DNA from 4 places in the Shewanella sp. M16 genome. Region 3 is predicted to be linked to each of the others. Evidence: predicted binding sites of a transcription regulator. Region 3 holds the regulator's gene; each other region holds the start of a gene.
What was found. Region 3 encodes MetJ, which represses methionine synthesis genes. Its sites were predicted from a motif close to TAGACGTCTAGACGTCTA; they were not measured.
Positions count from the first base shown of each region.

Region 1: the regulator MetJ is predicted to act here: its motif matches at 2,627-2,644, upstream of serA (phosphoglycerate dehydrogenase).
Region 2: the regulator MetJ is predicted to act here: its motif matches at 2,318-2,335, upstream of metK (methionine adenosyltransferase).
Region 4: the regulator MetJ is predicted to act here: its motif matches at 2,716-2,733, upstream of metH (methionine synthase).

Region 1 covers NZ_JAGTUL010000014.1:99,016-103,284, reverse strand. The annotation lists gene KFE26_RS11455 (two-component system response regulator) at 1-103, shown strand, start outside; gene ygfZ (tRNA-modifying protein YgfZ) at 192-1,154, opposite strand; gene serA (phosphoglycerate dehydrogenase) at 1,309-2,538, opposite strand; gene KFE26_RS11440 (DUF2238 domain-containing protein) at 2,693-3,301, shown strand; gene KFE26_RS11435 (helix-turn-helix transcriptional regulator) at 3,697-4,269, shown strand, end outside.
Region 2 covers NZ_JAGTUL010000004.1:167,793-172,061, reverse strand. The annotation lists gene tkt (transketolase) at 1-1,932, opposite strand, end outside; gene metK (methionine adenosyltransferase) at 2,378-3,529, shown strand; gene KFE26_RS04350 (hypothetical protein) at 3,685-4,170, shown strand; partial or broken gene KFE26_RS04345 (transposase) at 4,248-4,269, shown strand, end outside.
Region 3 covers NZ_JAGTUL010000009.1:8,920-13,188, reverse strand. The annotation lists gene KFE26_RS07895 (bifunctional aspartate kinase/homoserine dehydrogenase II) at 1-582, opposite strand, end outside; gene metB (cystathionine gamma-synthase) at 594-1,757, opposite strand; gene metJ (met regulon transcriptional regulator MetJ) at 1,970-2,284, shown strand; gene KFE26_RS07880 (sulfite exporter TauE/SafE family protein) at 2,419-3,162, shown strand; gene nrfD (NrfD/PsrC family molybdoenzyme membrane anchor subunit) at 3,269-4,216, opposite strand; gene KFE26_RS07870 (4Fe-4S dicluster domain-containing protein) at 4,219-4,269, opposite strand, start outside.
Region 4 covers NZ_JAGTUL010000001.1:254,627-258,895, reverse strand. The annotation lists gene metH (methionine synthase) at 1-2,591, opposite strand, end outside; gene KFE26_RS01160 (histidine phosphatase family protein) at 2,854-3,579, shown strand; cobalamin riboswitch at 3,801-3,994, shown strand; gene KFE26_RS01155 (ABC transporter ATP-binding protein) at 4,093-4,269, shown strand, end outside.

The sequences.
Region 1 (4,269 bases), on a different contig from region 3:
TGAAAATCAAGCGGGAAAACATTTCGATCCTAAGCTGGTGGAGGAGTTCAAGCAAATCCTGCCAGAAGCAATTGCCATTCGAGATACTTATTTAGAAAATTGATGCTCGAAGTGCATTGACTAAGATAAAGGCGCCATTGGCGCCTTTATTCTGCTTCAATATTTTATATTAATCATATTAAATCAAAGCATTACGCTTCATCTAATGAGTAGGGTAGGGCTTGGATCGTTAAATGTGATTGTTCATCGTCGGCAAAACGTAGTTGAGTATCATTAGCCGTGTCATTAGGAAGTACGGCGGTTAACAAGACTTGGTTGCCGCGCTGTACAAACTCAATGATTTGACCGCCACGGCGAAAACTGTCTTCCATCGCGATTTCAAGGCCTGATGCTAGGTTGATTTGAAGATTGGTGTGACCGCGCAAAATATACAGGGCGCGTTTATTACCACCGCGATATTTCATTCGCGCTATGGTTTCTTGTCCCATGTAACAGCCCTTATTGAAGCTGATACCGTTAACCGCTTGTAGATTACACATCTGCGGTACGTACTGACTGGCATGGCTGGCGGCAAGGTTGGGGTAACCTGCTGCAATCTCTAACGCTTGCCATGCACTGGCGTCAAATACACTCAGTTCCGATTGCGCAACTAAAGCCGCTGCGGCATCTGGTGTTAATACTAAAATAAAACGTTCAGCGTCTTTTAAAATCGCACCATTTTCAATGAGTGTGAGCTCTTGCTGAATGTCACCAAAATGTTTGTTCACGAATTGGCTTGCCTGTTCACCGGCAACCCCGAGCAGAGTCCACTCAGCGGATGCATTGCTTAGGGTGGCTTTACTAAAAACGGCATATTTTTGTAACTGGGGTAAATCGACTTCGATGGCATCCTTTGGCATCAACATAAAGAGTGCATCTTGAATGGCAAAGGTTCTGAAACTGGCCAGCATTTTACCTTTAGGATCGCAATGGGCGCCCCAGCGCCATTGATCTGTGGCCAATGAGCTGATGTCTGTGGTCACTTGGCCATGGATAAAACTGCGGCCTTGTTCTCCAACGACTTTGATGAGGCCCAAATGAGATAAGTTGGCAAGCATAAGTGGAGGCAAGGTAGCGTCCAGATCCCAATGGGGCGTAGAAACTGAAATAGTCATAGCGAGATCCTGAAAATGAAGACGATGTGAGAGGCTAGATTGTAACGGAATTCCAGTTGGCTCAAAAGCATAAGGCGCACATATCTGTGAATGATCTGTGCGCCTTAATATGTGTGCTTTAGTCGATAGGCTTAAAGCGAGTGGAGTTTAAAGTTTAAAACAGCACGCGAGTACGCAATGTACCTTCAATGGCTTTGAGTTCAACTAAGGCTTCTTCCGCTTGAGTTGTGTCTACTTCCATCACGACATAACCAATTTCTGCGGTGGTCTGCAAATATTGGGCGGCGATGTTGATGCCTTTTTCCGAGAAGGCTTGGTTGATCTTGATCAACACGCCCGGACGGTTTTGGTGAATATGCAGCAAGCGCGAGGTGCCTTTATGTGTTGGTAATGACACTTCAGGGAAGTTAACCGCAGAAACGGTTGAGCCGTTGTCTGAGTATTTAGCGAGCTTACCCGCGACTTCGATACCAATGTTTTCTTGGGCTTCGGCCGTGCTACCGCCCACATGCGGCGTGAGTAGAACATTGTCTAAACCGCGTAGAGGACTGATAAATTCATCGTCATTCGATTGTGGTTCAACGGGGAATACATCGATTGCTGCACCTGCGAGGTGACGTTCTTTTAACGCAACGGTTAAAGCTTCAATATCGACTACAGTACCGCGTGATGCGTTGATAAAGATGCTGCCCTTTTTCATTGCTGCAAACTCGGCAGCGCCTATCATGTCTTTTGTTTGTGGAGTTTCAGGGACATGTAAGCTTACTACATCAGCTTGTGCTAATAGGAGTTCCAACGAATGGACTTGTTGTGCGTTACCTAGTGGCAGTTTGTCTTCGATATCGAAGAACACGACGCGCATACCTAAGGTTTCCGCCAGAATGCCAAGCTGAGTACCAATATGGCCGTAACCAATCACACCTAAGGTTTTACCACGCACTTCATAGCTGCCAGCTGCGGTTTTCATCCAGCCGCCACGGTGAGCGATAGCGTTGCGTTCAGGGATACCCCGCATCAACATAATGATTTCGCCAATCACGAGTTCTGCAACACTGCGAGTGTTTGAGAAGGGAGCGTTAAATACTGGGATACCAAGGGATTCGGCGGTGGCAAGGTCGACTTGGTTGGTTCCAATACAGAAACATCCTATCGCGATTAACTTCTCGGCACGTTTCAGCACCTCAGCAGTTAATTGGGTACGCGAACGAAGTCCCACAAAATGCGCATCTTTAATGGACTCAAGTAAGGCTTCATCGCTTAAGGAAGCTTTGTGGTATTCGATATTGGTGTATCCCGCACGTTCAAATACATCGACCGCAGATTGGTGGACGCCTTCCAACAGCAGGATCTTGATCTTATCCTTGTCCAGCGAATGTTTCGCCATGATATGGGTACCCTCTAATTAATAGAAATGTTTCTTATGATATGCTCACAACCTTCACCCACCAAAGTAACACTTTTTTTGCTCAGTGTGGAGGGCTAGATGGCTAAAGTTAATATTCTAAATTTAGAACAATATCGCATAAGAGGAAGAAACATTGAATAACAAAATCGCATGGTGCGGTATTTACCTCTCAGTTTTGGTGTGGTCGGCGATAAAACCCGCAGATCCTTTCACGTGGTGGCTCGAAGCCTTGCCTGCATTGATTGCTGTACCGATTTTATTCTTTACTCGCAAACGTTTTCCACTGACACCTTTAGTGTATTTTCTCGTCTTAATACACTGCTGTGTGTTGTTTGTAGGCGCTCATTATACTTACGCTGAAGTGCCGTTATTCGACACGATTGCCGATTGGATGGGTTCAGAACGTAATAATTACGATAAAGTGGGTCATTTTGCGCAAGGTTTTATCCCAGCCATGCTCGCCCGTGAAATTATGTTGCGTAATCAAGCTGTTAAACCTGGGGCTTGGTGTGCGTTTCTTGCCACTTGTTTTGTACTCGCTTTTTCGGCGTTTTATGAACTGATCGAATGGTGGGTTGCCGTGGCAACTGGCGAAGGGGCTGAAGCCTTTTTAGGGACTCAAGGCTATGTATGGGATACCCAATCTGACATGTTTCTTGCCCTCATTGGTGCAATTGTCGCGTTAGCTTTACTGTCTCGTTTTCAAGATAAACAAATCGCGAGACTCAAGCAGAGGATTTAGCGGCTAAAAGTGGGTGATGCTCTCTGTTCGAGTTGTAAGACTTTCTTCCCTGAAATATATGGTGTGAGTGTGATGACATTGAGTTGTCATACTTTAGTGTTGTTATTGTGTTTTCTTTGTGTTGCAACTTTGGGTTTATAACGTCATAGTTGGAAAGTATTAGGTGCTGGGCGTTGGCCAAGTAAAACGGTATTTTTGACTGTTATTCCATTTTATTGTGGTGAGTTAGTCGAACCTACTAGCATTAAATAGGGAATAGTACATTTGGGTGATGTTTTTCAATCGTTAACTAGTCAGAATTAACTAGGTTAATGGAATGTTGAAAACATCTAACTAAAAAGACGAGTCAAACATACCATTTTGCAATAGAGAATACTTTTCAGGGAGGAGAGTCATTGAGCACAATTAATGAATTGGTTTTTTTACACCAAATGGCCGCGCCATGTCATTTAGCGTTACTCGCTGAATCCATAGGTTTGAAAACGCGTATAGTAAAGCATGCGGCAGAACTGGATTTAGACAAGAGTCGCCGTAGTTTTTATCTGATCACCCAAAAAGGTTCTGCATTAGATAACAAAGGGATACCTCTGTTAGCTTCGCGATTAGTGTCACATTTTCCTGTGGCGCTGTATCAAGTTGAGCGAGACTCCTTAGACCAAGAATCTGCAATGTTGCTCGGCATTCGAGGTATTTTATTTGCCGATCAACGTATGGATCTGATGTTAACGGGTTTACGTAAAATGGTGGCAGAGGAACTTTGGTACGATAGAACTTTGCTAAGCAAAATGTTTCGCCGTGTCGTACAAAAGTTAGAAGGTAATAATGAAATGCCCTCTGATACTGTGGCTATGCTGCAGATGCTGACATCCCGTGAACGCACTATCATTCAATTCGTATCGAGTGGTGCGAGGAATAAAGAAATCGCTCATAGGTTATGTATCAGCGAACATACAGTGAAGGCGCATATT
Region 2 (4,269 bases), on a different contig from region 3:
CACGTTACCCGGCGCAGACTCACCAAATGTGGTCATGCCCACAACTGTGCCTTCAAACCCGACGTACTTGTACCAGAAATCGGTATGCGCCGCTTCAATAGCCACACGTTTAGTCACAGCACGTGGTAATACAGATTCTTTATAAGCAGCATCTTGCTTATCGAACTCAGTTGTCGATGGCATAGAAACTACGCGAACGTGTTTACCTTGCTCAGTCAGTGCAGCGGCTGCATCCATTGCCAATTGTACTTCGCTACCAGTTGCGATCAGGATCAGTTCTGGTGTACCCGCACAGTCTTGCAGTACATAAGCACCTTTAGCCACGTTGGCTAATTGCTCAGCGGTACGCGCTTGCGCTTTCAGGTTTTGACGGCTGAAGATCAGTGACGTAGGTGCATTACGGCGCTCAATCGCAGCTTTCCAAGAAACTGCCGTTTCTGCCGCATCACATGGACGCCATACGGCCATATTTGGCGTCATACGCAGGTTAGCTAATTGCTCAACTGGCTGATGCGTTGGACCATCTTCACCTTGACCGATAGAGTCATGGGTATAAACGAAGATGTTTTGAATGCCCATCAGCGCCGACATACGTACTGCGTTACGAGCATATTCCATGAACATCATGAACGTTGCGCCGTAATTGATGAAACCACCATGCAGCGAAGCACCGTTCATAATGCCACTCATGCCGAATTCACGCACGCCGTAGTAAATGTAGTTACCGGCTGGATCGTCTTGAATACCTTTAGAACCTGACCACAGTGTCAAGTTAGAACCCGCTAAGTCAGCAGAGCCGCCTAACAGTTCAGGCAACATAGCGCCAAATGCACCGATAGCATTTTGTGAGGCTTTACGGCTCGCAATGCCTTCGGCTTTGTCCTGTGATGCTTGTACGAATGCCTGCGCTTTTTCTTCGAAATCAGCCGGTAATTCACCTTTCAGAACGCGACGCTCATATTCAGCAGCCAGTTCTGGGTGAGCAGCGCGATATGCTGCAAACTTCTCGTTCCACGCTGCTTCACGGGCCGCACCGGCTTCTTTGGCATCCCAACCGGCATAAACATCACTTGGGATTTCAAATGGTGCATGTGGCCAGCCAAGGAATTCACGGGCGGCTGCGATTTCCGCATCGCCTAGTGGCGCGCCGTGACAATCGTGGCTGCCAGATTTGTTAGGTGAACCAAAACCGATAATGGTTTTGCAGCAAATCATTGTTGGTTTATCGGTAACGGCTTTCGCCGCTTCGATAGCAGCACGGATTGCCGCACTATCGTGACCGTCAACACCGGCAATCACATGCCAGCCGTAAGCTTCAAAACGTTTTGGCGTATCATCGGTGAACCAGCCTTCAACATGGCCATCGATAGAAATACCGTTGTCATCCCAAAATGCGACCAGTTTACCTAAACCTAAAGTACCGGCTAATGAACAGGCTTCGTGGGAAATACCTTCCATCAAACAGCCATCGCCGAGGAAGCAGTAAGTGTAGTGATCAACGATATCGTGACCATCACGGTTAAACTGTGCCGCTAAGGTTTTCTCAGCAATCGCCATACCGACAGCGTTGCTGATGCCCGCACCGAGTGGACCCGTTGTGGTTTCAACACCTGGGGTGTAACCGTATTCTGGGTGACCCGGGGTTTTAGAATGCAATTGACGGAACTGTTTTAGCTCTTCAATTGGTAATTCATAACCTGTCAGGTGAAGTAAAGAGTAGATCAGCATTGAACCGTGACCGTTGGAGAGGATAAAACGATCTCTATCTACCCATTTCGGATTGTTCGGGTTGTGCTTAAGGAAATCATTCCACAGCACTTCAGCAATATCTGCCATACCCATTGGGGCGCCGGGATGGCCTGAATTTGCTTTTTGAACTGCATCCATACTTAACGCACGGATTGCGTTTGCGAGTACTTTACGGGAAGACATGCTCTCTCCTGCTTGTTTGTGGGGTCTAGCGGGCAATTTGGATGCATATTTTCCCCTACATGCCAGTGTGACGCAAACTAAAATTACCATTCACTCAGCAAAAGATGGCCGAATATATACCCAAACAACTTGAAGATGCAGGATTCAGGTCGCTTGGGTATACAAGTCGCAGAAACAAGCCAGTCACTCTACTGGCGTTTACTTAAGAGGGCATAGCAAGGATCACTTGTAATGGAGAAATAAATTTCTCAAAAACATAGCAAACTTAATACCATGAAATATAAGAAAAATAACCTATTTATGACTGAGCGTAGTCGTTTTCAGGTCACAATCTGAGAGGATTTTTTATTATCGGGGGTGATCGGCAATCGGATTTAAACTAAAATAGCCGTCTAGATGTAGATGCTTCTACACGTTTGAATGCTAACGACGAGATTTTCCTACTATGGCAAAGCACTTGTTTACTTCTGAGTCGGTCTCAGAAGGTCATCCCGATAAGATTGCAGATCAGATTTCTGATGCTGTGCTAGATGCAATTCTGGCTCAAGATCCAAAAGCACGCGTAGCGTGTGAAACTTATGTCAAAACCGGCATGGTATTAGTGGGTGGTGAAGTCACTACCTCTGCCTGGGTTGATATTGAAGAAATCACCCGTAAAACGGTGCGTGAAATTGGTTATACCCATTCAGATATGGGGTTTGACGCCGATTCTTGCGCGGTATTAAACGCCATTGGTAAGCAATCACCCGACATCAATCAAGGTGTAGACCGCGCTGACCCTGCAGAGCAAGGCGCTGGCGATCAAGGGTTAATGTTTGGCTATGCCAACAACGAAACCGACATTCTGATGCCTGCACCTATCACCTACGCTCACGCATTAGTGAAACGTCAGTCTGAAGTGCGTAAAAATGGCACGCTACCTTGGTTACGCCCAGATGCGAAAAGCCAAGTCACTTTTGCCTATGATGATGGCAAAATTGTCGGTATCGATGCAGTTGTGTTATCGACTCAACACAGAGATGACGTTTCACAAGCCGACTTAATTGAAGGCGTGATGGAAACCATTATCAAGCCAGTATTACCGGCTCAATGGTTAAACAAAGATACTAAGTTCTTTATCAACCCAACTGGCCGTTTTGTTATCGGTGGTCCAGTAGGCGATTGCGGCTTAACGGGTCGTAAGATCATCGTTGACACCTACGGCGGCATGGCCCGTCATGGTGGTGGCGCATTCTCTGGTAAAGATCCATCAAAAGTGGATCGTAGCGCGGCATATGCTGCCCGTTATGTGGCAAAAAACATCGTTGCAGCAGGTCTTGCTGATCGCTGTGAAATCCAAGTGTCTTACGCAATTGGTGTGGCAGAGCCGACCTCTATCAGCATCGAGACCTTCGGTACCGGTAAAGTATCTGAAGAAGTGCTGATCAAGTTAGTACGTCAACACTTTGAACTGCGCCCATACGGTTTAACGGCCATGCTAGATTTAGCACGTCCAATTTATCAAGCGACCGCCGCTTATGGCCACTTTGGTCGCAGCGAATTCCCATGGGAAGCAACTGATAAAGCCGAAATATTGCGCGCTGACGCGGGTCTATAGTCTTAATTCATTTCAATTTTTACACTTAAGACCCATAAAAAACCGCTACCCAGCGGTTTTTTTATGCCTGACATTTGGTTAGATTAATAGTGCTAAGACAAATATGGCAAGATAAAAAGCAGCATATACATAGACCATTAGAGTGCACAGACCCCATGACCGATAACGCCATCTTATTACAGCAACTTCAATCTTGTGCGTGGGCAGCCAACGTAGGTCAGCCAGAGGAAACAGCAAAGACATACGGTACATTAGAGGAGATCGCCGCTTTTCTTGAATCCGATCCTGAAGCCTTTTTTGAAACACCTTACGAAATCCAATATGAAAGCCTGTGTGTAACAGATCATGACTTGGCTAATTCGTTAAAAACAAAGGCAGTAGTAAATGATGTGCATGCTTGGATTTCTGACAGCGAAGTCGATGAAATTTCTAAGTCAGCTTACCTCGCCACTTGGAAAATTATTCCCGTTGCAGAAATATGCGCGCTGACATCCGATGACGCTAATACGCTCGCAACACTGCTACTAGCTGACGTTAAACTTTCAGCCTTTACGAGTGAACGCCTATCTTGGTATCTCTGTGGAAGAATCCCCTTTGGTTATATTGGTACTTATCCAAACGGACAATGGCTCATTCTGTAGCCTTATACGCTAGCACCTTTAATTTTTCTGACTTCATCTAGGGTCTATTGAGCTTTCGAGGATGATTTTTAGACAGCATGCCAATACTGATGCTAACCA
Region 3 (4,269 bases):
GGTATCGCCACGCTCGTTAGCGCAGATAAAACCTGTGATCACTAAGCGTTCATTGGGATGCGCGGCTAATAGGGCTTGTACTTTAGCGCGGGATTCTTGTACCCGAATTTGTGGCACAGCGGCTTCATCGGCCACTAAAATTGAACAGGCATCCACATGGCTTGCCGCCACGCCAGATTCGCGCAGTAGCGCCGCCATTAAACGTGCCGACCAACGTTCGCCAAAGCTCACCACATGGTTGATTTGGTATTCGTTGCGCTCGTCTAAGGACAACAAGCTGATGAGTTGCGCTTTATCCGTGGCCAAACGCTCACGCAGATCGCGGGCTTGTTCATTCGACAACAACTGCTCAATCAACCCCTGTTGGTAGCTGATCAGCACTTGTAACTCTTCTTGCCATAGCTGACCCGCATCACGCAGCGCTAATAATTTATACAGGAAATTCGTGCTTTTACCCGCCGCAGAGACCACCACAAGATCATCACTATGACCGTGGGTTAACAGGATATGGGCGACTCGACGATAACAATCGGCATCCGCTAAACTGGAGCCACCAAATTTATGTAAGTGACAACGTGCCATCTATTATTCCTCTACTGACAAGCCGCAACGGCGGCTAATCCTGCTTGAATATCTGCAACTAAATCGGCGGCATCTTCAATACCCACCGATAGACGCAATAGGGTGTCCTTAATACCAGCCTCGAAGCGCGCCTGCGGCTCCATGGCTCTGTGGGTCATAGTGGCGGGCACTGCCACTAAACTTTCGACGCCACCTAAACTTTCCGCCACGCTAAATAAGCTGAGTGCACCTAAAAAGGCCACCACTTCGGCCTCGCCGCCTTTGAGTTCAAAACTCAGCATAGCGCCAAAGCCCTGTTGTTGCTTGGCCGCAATGGCGTGGCCTGGGTGATCCGCAAGCCCTGGGTAATAGACTTTACTCACCACAGGGCTTTGGGTTAATACCTCAATAATACGCTGGGCATTGGTTTGATGCTCGCGAATACGCACCGCTAAGGTACGCAGGCCGCGCAGGGTCAGATAACTGTCGAAGGCTGACCCCGTTAAGCCTAGAGTGTTCGACCACCAATGTAAGCTTTCGCCGATTTGCGCGTCTTTGGCGACCACTGCGCCGCCGACCACATCGCTGTGACCATTGATATATTTAGTGGTGGAGTGGATAACGATATCCGCGCCTAACAATAGGGGTTGTTGCAATATCGGCGATAAAAAGGTGTTATCAACCACCACCAGCGCGCCGACCTCATGGCTCACCTTAGCAATGGCTTCGATATCCACCACACGCAATAACGGGTTCGATGGGGTTTCGAGCCACACCATCTTAGGATTCTGGGCAATGGCGGCGGCTAACGCTTGGCTGTCGGTTTGGTCGACCACAATGAGCTTAAACTGGCCTTTCTTCGCCAAGTTGGTAAATAAACGGTAGGAACCGCCATAGCAATCATGGGGCACAACCAATAGGTCATCGGGGCCGAGCAAAGTCGTCACTAAGGTGATGGCCGCCATGCCAGTGCACGTCACTATGCCAGTGGCGCCCTTTTCTAATTGGGCTAATGCTTCGCCTAAAATGCAGCGCGTTGGGTTGCCTGAACGACTGTAATCGAATTCGCGGGGATTTTTATGACCATCGAAGGCGTAATTAGTCGACAAATAAATCGGTGGCACAACTGCGCCATATTGAGTATCGCTTTCGATACCCTGACGCACTGCCAGTGTGGCTAATTGACGCTCTGCCATGGGTGGACTCCTAAATTCGATAGACTGATAGAGATGTCTGGACGTCTAAATGTACCTAAGCCCAACGCCATCGTCAATAGGCGTGAAGACGTTTAGACGTCTGAACATAAAGAAATCTGTTTGCAATCACAAAGAAATAGTAGCAATAATTTGACTGTTCTTTGTAAGGGTTTAAAATCTGCCCCGAATTTAGCGTTATAACAGGTGAGTCAATGACTGAATGGAATGGGGAATACATCAGCCCCTATGCTGAACATGGCAAGAAGAATGAACAAGTAAAAAAAATTACTGTGTCTATTCCGCTCAAAGTGCTTAAGGTCCTCACGGACGAACGTACTCGTCGTCAGGTCAATAATTTGCGTCACGCCACCAACAGCGAGCTGTTGTGTGAGGCATTTTTGCACGCCTACACTGGCCAGCCATTGCCCAACGATGAAGATCTGTCAAAAGATAACCCAGACAGCATTCCCGCCGAAGCCAAGTTGTTGATGGATCAAATGGGAATAGAGTGGGAAGACATGGAATAGCGACTCGTCGCTTTCAAAGTCATATCACAGTGCTCATCAATAGGGATCGTTAACGATCCCTTTTTGTTTATACCCAAGCGACTTCAAACTTTAAATTTCACCATCTTGAGTTGGTTTGGGATATAGGAAATCCTATGTTTTCTATGATAGATCCACAGACACTCGCCTTAGCCTCGCTGGTCGTGTTTCTGGGCGCCTTAACCCAAAGTCTTATTGGGTTTGGGCTTGCGGTTGTCGCCAGTCCTTTGCTGTATATCGTCGATCCACAACTTGTACCTGCGCCTGTTATTGCTATGGGTTTCTCCATCGCCCTGCTGACCTTAGTGCGTGAACGCGGTCACTTAGAATTCAATGGCTTGCAATATGCGCTCATAGGCCGCGTGCCCGGTGGTTTTATCGGCGCGAGTTTATTGCTGTTTGCGCCTCAACCCATACTGGGTTTATCCATCGCCGCCATTGTAACTGTCGCAGTGATCCTCAGCCTGAATAAATTCAGCCTGCCAGTGAATAAGAAAACCCTCTTCAGTGCGGGTGTGGTTTCAGGGATCTTCGGCAATATCGCCGCGATTGGTGGCCCGCCGATGGCGATTTTGTTGGCAGGCAAAGATGCCTCGCAGTTTCGTGCTGCCCTGTCGGCCTTCTTCATTTTTAGCTCCATGATTGCATTGGTCATTTTAGCGATCACTGGCTTATTAGAATTAAAACATCTGTGGCTGTCGTTGATGCTGCTCCCCTCAGTGATTTTAGGTTACTTAGTCGCAGGACGATTAGTGGGCCGTGTCGATAAAGAGAAGACAAAGATGGCGACGTTAGTCCTGTGCAGTATCAGCGCCTTAGTGCTAACGGTGAAGTCGGTTATCGAGTTATTACCCCAATAAGCGTCCCGCTTGTACTGGCAAACCTTCTCAAAATTCAAACAATAAAAAAGCACTGACATTGCCAGTGCTTTTTCTTTATCTATCAATATGTAAAGCTAGATTACACTCAGCTTAAATAGCTTTGCCCTGCGTACACAATAAAGTGTCTTAAGGCGAGTACGCCCGTTAAGCTCGCACAAGCCACCATGATCATCGCGCCCTTAGTGTGGCGAGTCGCGGCGGGTAGCAGCATAAACAGCAATGGAATACCAAAGCCGATACCGACAACGCCTATCCAGAACACGCTTGCCCATAGCCCAGAAGTTAACGATGCTAAGGCCGCAGCCGCCGCGCCGCCCTTGAAGTACAAGGCGCAGAACAACATGAACAGGAACAGGATTTCAATCGCCATCACAGGCAATTCTAAACCGTGCATCTTCACTAAAGTTTTGTCGTGGCTGTCCGTCTTAAACATCAGCAACGCCAGTACCGCATTTGCCGCAGCGCCCGCCGACAAACCCGACACTAAAAACAGCGCAGGCAGTACCGCAGTGTTGAGCATAGGATAGGCATTCATCGCCGAAATTAAGAAGCCAGTGTAAGCCCCTACGCCAATGGCGAGGACAAACAACAATACTTCAATCAGCTTTCGAAATGGCATAAGTAACTTAGCGATAGGTGTTAGGAAACCCAAACCCCATTTTGGTAAGTCATCCCGCAGCACAATAATGGCGTATGCAAAGGCCAAGGGAGAATACGCCAGCAGCGCCAGCACCCCGATTGCCATCACAGACTGGAAGTTATAGTGAATTAAGATCAACCAAAAGTGGAATGGTTTGGTTAAGTCAAACACTAAACAAGCTAGACCTAAGCTAATTGCTACAGGCCCAATAATGGCTGCCGCCTTAAGAATGCTGCTTTCAGCTCCCGCGCTGAGTTCCTTATTCGCCCAGCGTAAACCAATGCCAATCAATAAACTGCCCGCGGATAACCCCGCCATAAACAGGTAAACGGCGATGACCCAGTGCCAAGTGACAGGATCATATTGCGCCATGTCGCCCCAAGTATTGTTCATAATCAAATCCCCCCTCTTTTGGTAGGAACGCGATATACCCTAGGTTTTGTGCC
Region 4 (4,269 bases), on a different contig from region 3:
TGGGGCGCAATCTTCACCGCAGTGTGGATTTTCGAGCAAGTGGCGCCGCCGATAATCGCCGGAATGGTTAAGCCTTCACGGTGGAAGGTTTTCACGTTATGCACCATCTCGTCCAGACTCGGAGTGATGAGGCCCGACATGCCGATGATATCGATATTGTGTTCTTTCACGGCGTCGAGAATTCGCTCCACCGACACCATCACACCTAAATCGAATACCTCAAAACCGTTACAGGCGAGCACCACGCCGACGATATTCTTGCCGATATCGTGCACGTCACCTTTTACTGTCACCATCAAAATCTTGCCGTTAGATTGGCCTTCGACCTTTTCTAGCTCGATATAGGGGTTTAAGTAAGCCACGGCTTTTTTCATTACCCGCGCCGATTTCACCACCTGCGGCAGGAACATCTTGCCCGAGCCGAACAAGTCGCCGACCACGTTCATGCCGTCCATCAAGGCGCCTTCAATCACATCCAGTGGACGTTTCGCTTCTTGGCGAGCGGCTTCGGTATCTTCATCGATAAATTCGGTAATGCCTTTGACGAGCGCATGGGATAAGCGTTGGCTCACCGGCCAGCTGCGCCATTCTAAATCTTCTTTCTTGCCCACCTGCGCGCTATCACCGCGGAATTTTTCCGCGATTTCAAGTAACTGCTCAGTATTGCTTGAGCCTTCCACTGAGCAGGGCAAGTTAAGCACCACGTTTTCGACCCGCACTTTAAGCTCAGGATCGATATCGTCGTAAATGGCTAACTGACCCGCGTTGACAATGCCCATGTCCATGCCGACTTTGATGGCGTGGTACAGGAATACCGCGTGAATTGCTTCGCGCACTGGGTTGTTACCGCGGAACGAGAACGACACGTTCGACACGCCGCCCGAAATCATCGCGTGGGGCAGGGTGGCTTTAATCGCTTTAATGGCATCAATAAAATCGACGGCATAGTTGTCGTGTTCATCGATACCCGTGGCAATCGCAAAGATATTCGGGTCGAAGATGATGTCTTCGGGCGGAAAGCCGACCTTATCGACCAGCACCCGATAGGCGCGGGTACAGATTTCGATTTTACGCGCTTTAGTGTCGGCCTGACCTTGCTCGTCGAATGCCATGATAATGGCCGCCGCGCCGTAGCGTTTCACTAAGGTGGCTTGCTCGATAAACTTGGCTTCGCCTTCTTTGAGGGAAATAGAGTTAACTATGCCCTTGCCTTGAATACATTTGAGGCCAGCTTCGATGACTTCCCACTTGGAGGAGTCGATCATAATAGGTACGCGGCTGATGTCGGGCTCAGAGGCAATCAAGTTTAAAAACTTGTGCATGATCTCGGCGCCATCGAGCATGCCTTCGTCCATGTTGATGTCGATGATTTGCGCGCCGCTTTCAACCTGCTCGCGGGCGACATCGAGCGCCTGCTCAAACTTGCCTTCTTTGATCAACTTTAAAAACTTGGCTGAACCTGTAACGTTGGTGCGCTCACCCACGTTAACGAACAGGGATTGGGCGTCGATAGTCAGTGGTTCCAAACCTGCCAAGCGGCAAGCGACTGGAATGTCCGGCAAAATACGTGGATCGTGACGGCTCACCGCTTCGCGGATCACGCGGATATGTTCAGGCGTACTACCACAACAACCACCGATAATATTGAGCATGCCTTCGCGCGCCCAATCTTCGATCACGTTCGCCATGTCCTCTGGGGTTTCATCGTAACCGCCAAACTCGTTCGGCAGGCCTGCATTCGGATGCGCCGACACATAACACTCACTGATGCGGGATAATTCTTCCACATAGGGGCGCAATTCTTTTGGCCCAAGTGCACAGTTAAGACCGATAGATAAGGGCTTGATATGGCGAAGGGAATTGTAAAAGGCTTCGGTCGTTTGGCCTGTCAGTGTGCGGCCAGAGGCATCGGTAATGGTGCCCGAAATCATGATCGGCAATCTGTCTTTAGAATGCTGACCGAATAAGTCATCGAATACGGATTCAATCGCAAACAGCGCGGCTTTGGCGTTTAAGGTATCGAATATGGTCTCGACCATAATGATATCCGCGCCGCCCTCAATCAGCGCCTTAGTGGATTCTTTGTAAGCAGTCACTAACTCATCGAAGCTGACGTTGCGGTAGCCTGGGTCGTTCACATCAGGGCTAATCGAACACGTACGGTTAGTGGGGCCTAACACACCGGCGACGTAGCGTGGAATGCCTGTGGCAGCAAAGGCTTCATCACAGGCTTCACGGGCGAGGCGCGCGCCGACTAAGTTAATTTCGGCGGACAGCGACTGCATGTCGTAGTCGGCCATGGCGATGGTGGTGGCGTTAAAGGTGTTGGTTTCAATGATGTCTGCACCGGCGTTTAAGTAGTCGGTGTGAATTTGTTTGATGATGTGAGGCTGTGACAACACCAAGAGGTCGTTGTTACCTTTGACATCTGTGTGCCAATTTTTAAAGCGTTCGCCGCGATAGTCCTCTTCTTCCAGCTTGTAGCCTTGGATCATAGTGCCCATGGCACCGTCTAAGATCAGAATGCGCTCTGCAAGCTGTTTGCGTATGTCTGCCAATATCTGGCCGGCTTTGGTAGAGGGTATCGTCATAAATAATTACCTTAAATACAGCTAAGTTAAGTCCAAAAATCGGCCATTGTTATGCTAAGTGCATTTTATTGTCGTCAGCCGACATTTTTTTAATACTTGTTCTTAAAAATTTGTTTTGGACATTTAAACGTATAGACGTCCATAATACGCGACTTATGATTGTCAGGGCAAGATGAAAGTCAAAGGCATTAGGAGCGAGAATCGAGAATTTAGGCCCTTGGCTTGAGTTCCTAGCATCTAGTCCCTAACTAAAAAGGCATATATGAAACAAGTTCGATTGTTATTGTTACGCCACGGTGAGTGTGAAGGCGGCGCTATTTTGCGGGGTCGTGTGGATGTGCCTTTAAGCAAAAAGGGTTGGCAACAAATGTCGGCAGCAGTTGAGTCACAGGCCAGCGTGTGCAGTGCGATTTACAGCTCGACTTCACGCCGCTGCGCCGATTTTGCCCACGCTTTTGCCGCCGAGCTGCACTCGACGGCGGCACGGATATCTGAGTCAAGGCCATTGCAGGCACAGTGTTTGTCGGGTTTACAGGAAATTGATTTTGGTGATTGGGATGGTTGTCGGCTCGATGAACTGTATCAACAAGAGGGCGAACACTTAGCGGCGTATTGGCAAGACCCTTGGCAAACTCCGCCACCCAATGGTGAAACTATGGCAAGTTTTGAGTCGCGGGTGAATGGGACGATTGACCAGATACTCGCCGCTGAGTTTGAACGATTGACCCTTGACTCACATAAAATGGGTAATGAAAACAGTACCGTTAATGAAAACGCTGACAATATGCCAGCCACTCAAGTGTGGGTCGTGAGCCACGGCGGGGTGATCCGTCACTTAATGGCGCGTGCCCTAGGGGTTGAACGGGCGGTGGGGTTTTATAGTCAACTCGATTTACCCGTGGCGGCCGTGGTGACTATTAATGTGCTGCAAGATGAACAGGGTGCCTGCTATTGGCGTTTAGATTGGCCGAGTGGGCGCAGGTGTTGAGGCCTTATTTCACGACCTAGGCGATATGGTGTAGGCGTGATTGTTTGGCGAGAATAAGCTGACATGAAAATATTCTGATTTAAACAGCATTGCCTAATGGGATAGATGTAGGATAATGCTTTTCCCTGACGTTTGAACGAGATAGCGTATTACATGCGCAATGAGTGATAACGTCGCAGAAATAGGTGTTGGGAATAGACTCTCTTTGTTCGAATCGCTCCGTTGTTTTAATTCACAGTGGCGTTGTTAACAAAGAGCATATCAACCCAAACATAATAGGGAATCGGGGAGCTGCTCGTCAGTCAGCCCGAACTGTGCCCGCAACTGTGAGTAGTTTAAAGAAGCGCCTAGATTCTAGAGCCTAGCTCCTTCTTTTCTACAAGTCAGGAGACCTGCCTATTTCTGTTATCGCTGCGTGCAGCCTTAGTTCTCGAGCGGGTGACTCGAGGGAGCAGATGACAATATGCACAACCTTTTTTATACAGGTTTGGACTCGATAGGAGCGCCGCTTAGGTGAAACTTTCCGCAATCCAAACTAACAGCCCCGTGAATGACAGTGACACTAACCCATCATTGGGCCCGTCAGTCGCGCTCAATGTGAGTCATTTGAGCTGGTGTATCGATGGCAAAACCATACTTTCCGATATTAACTTTACGCTGCCAACGGGGCAGATGCTGGGGCTGATTGGC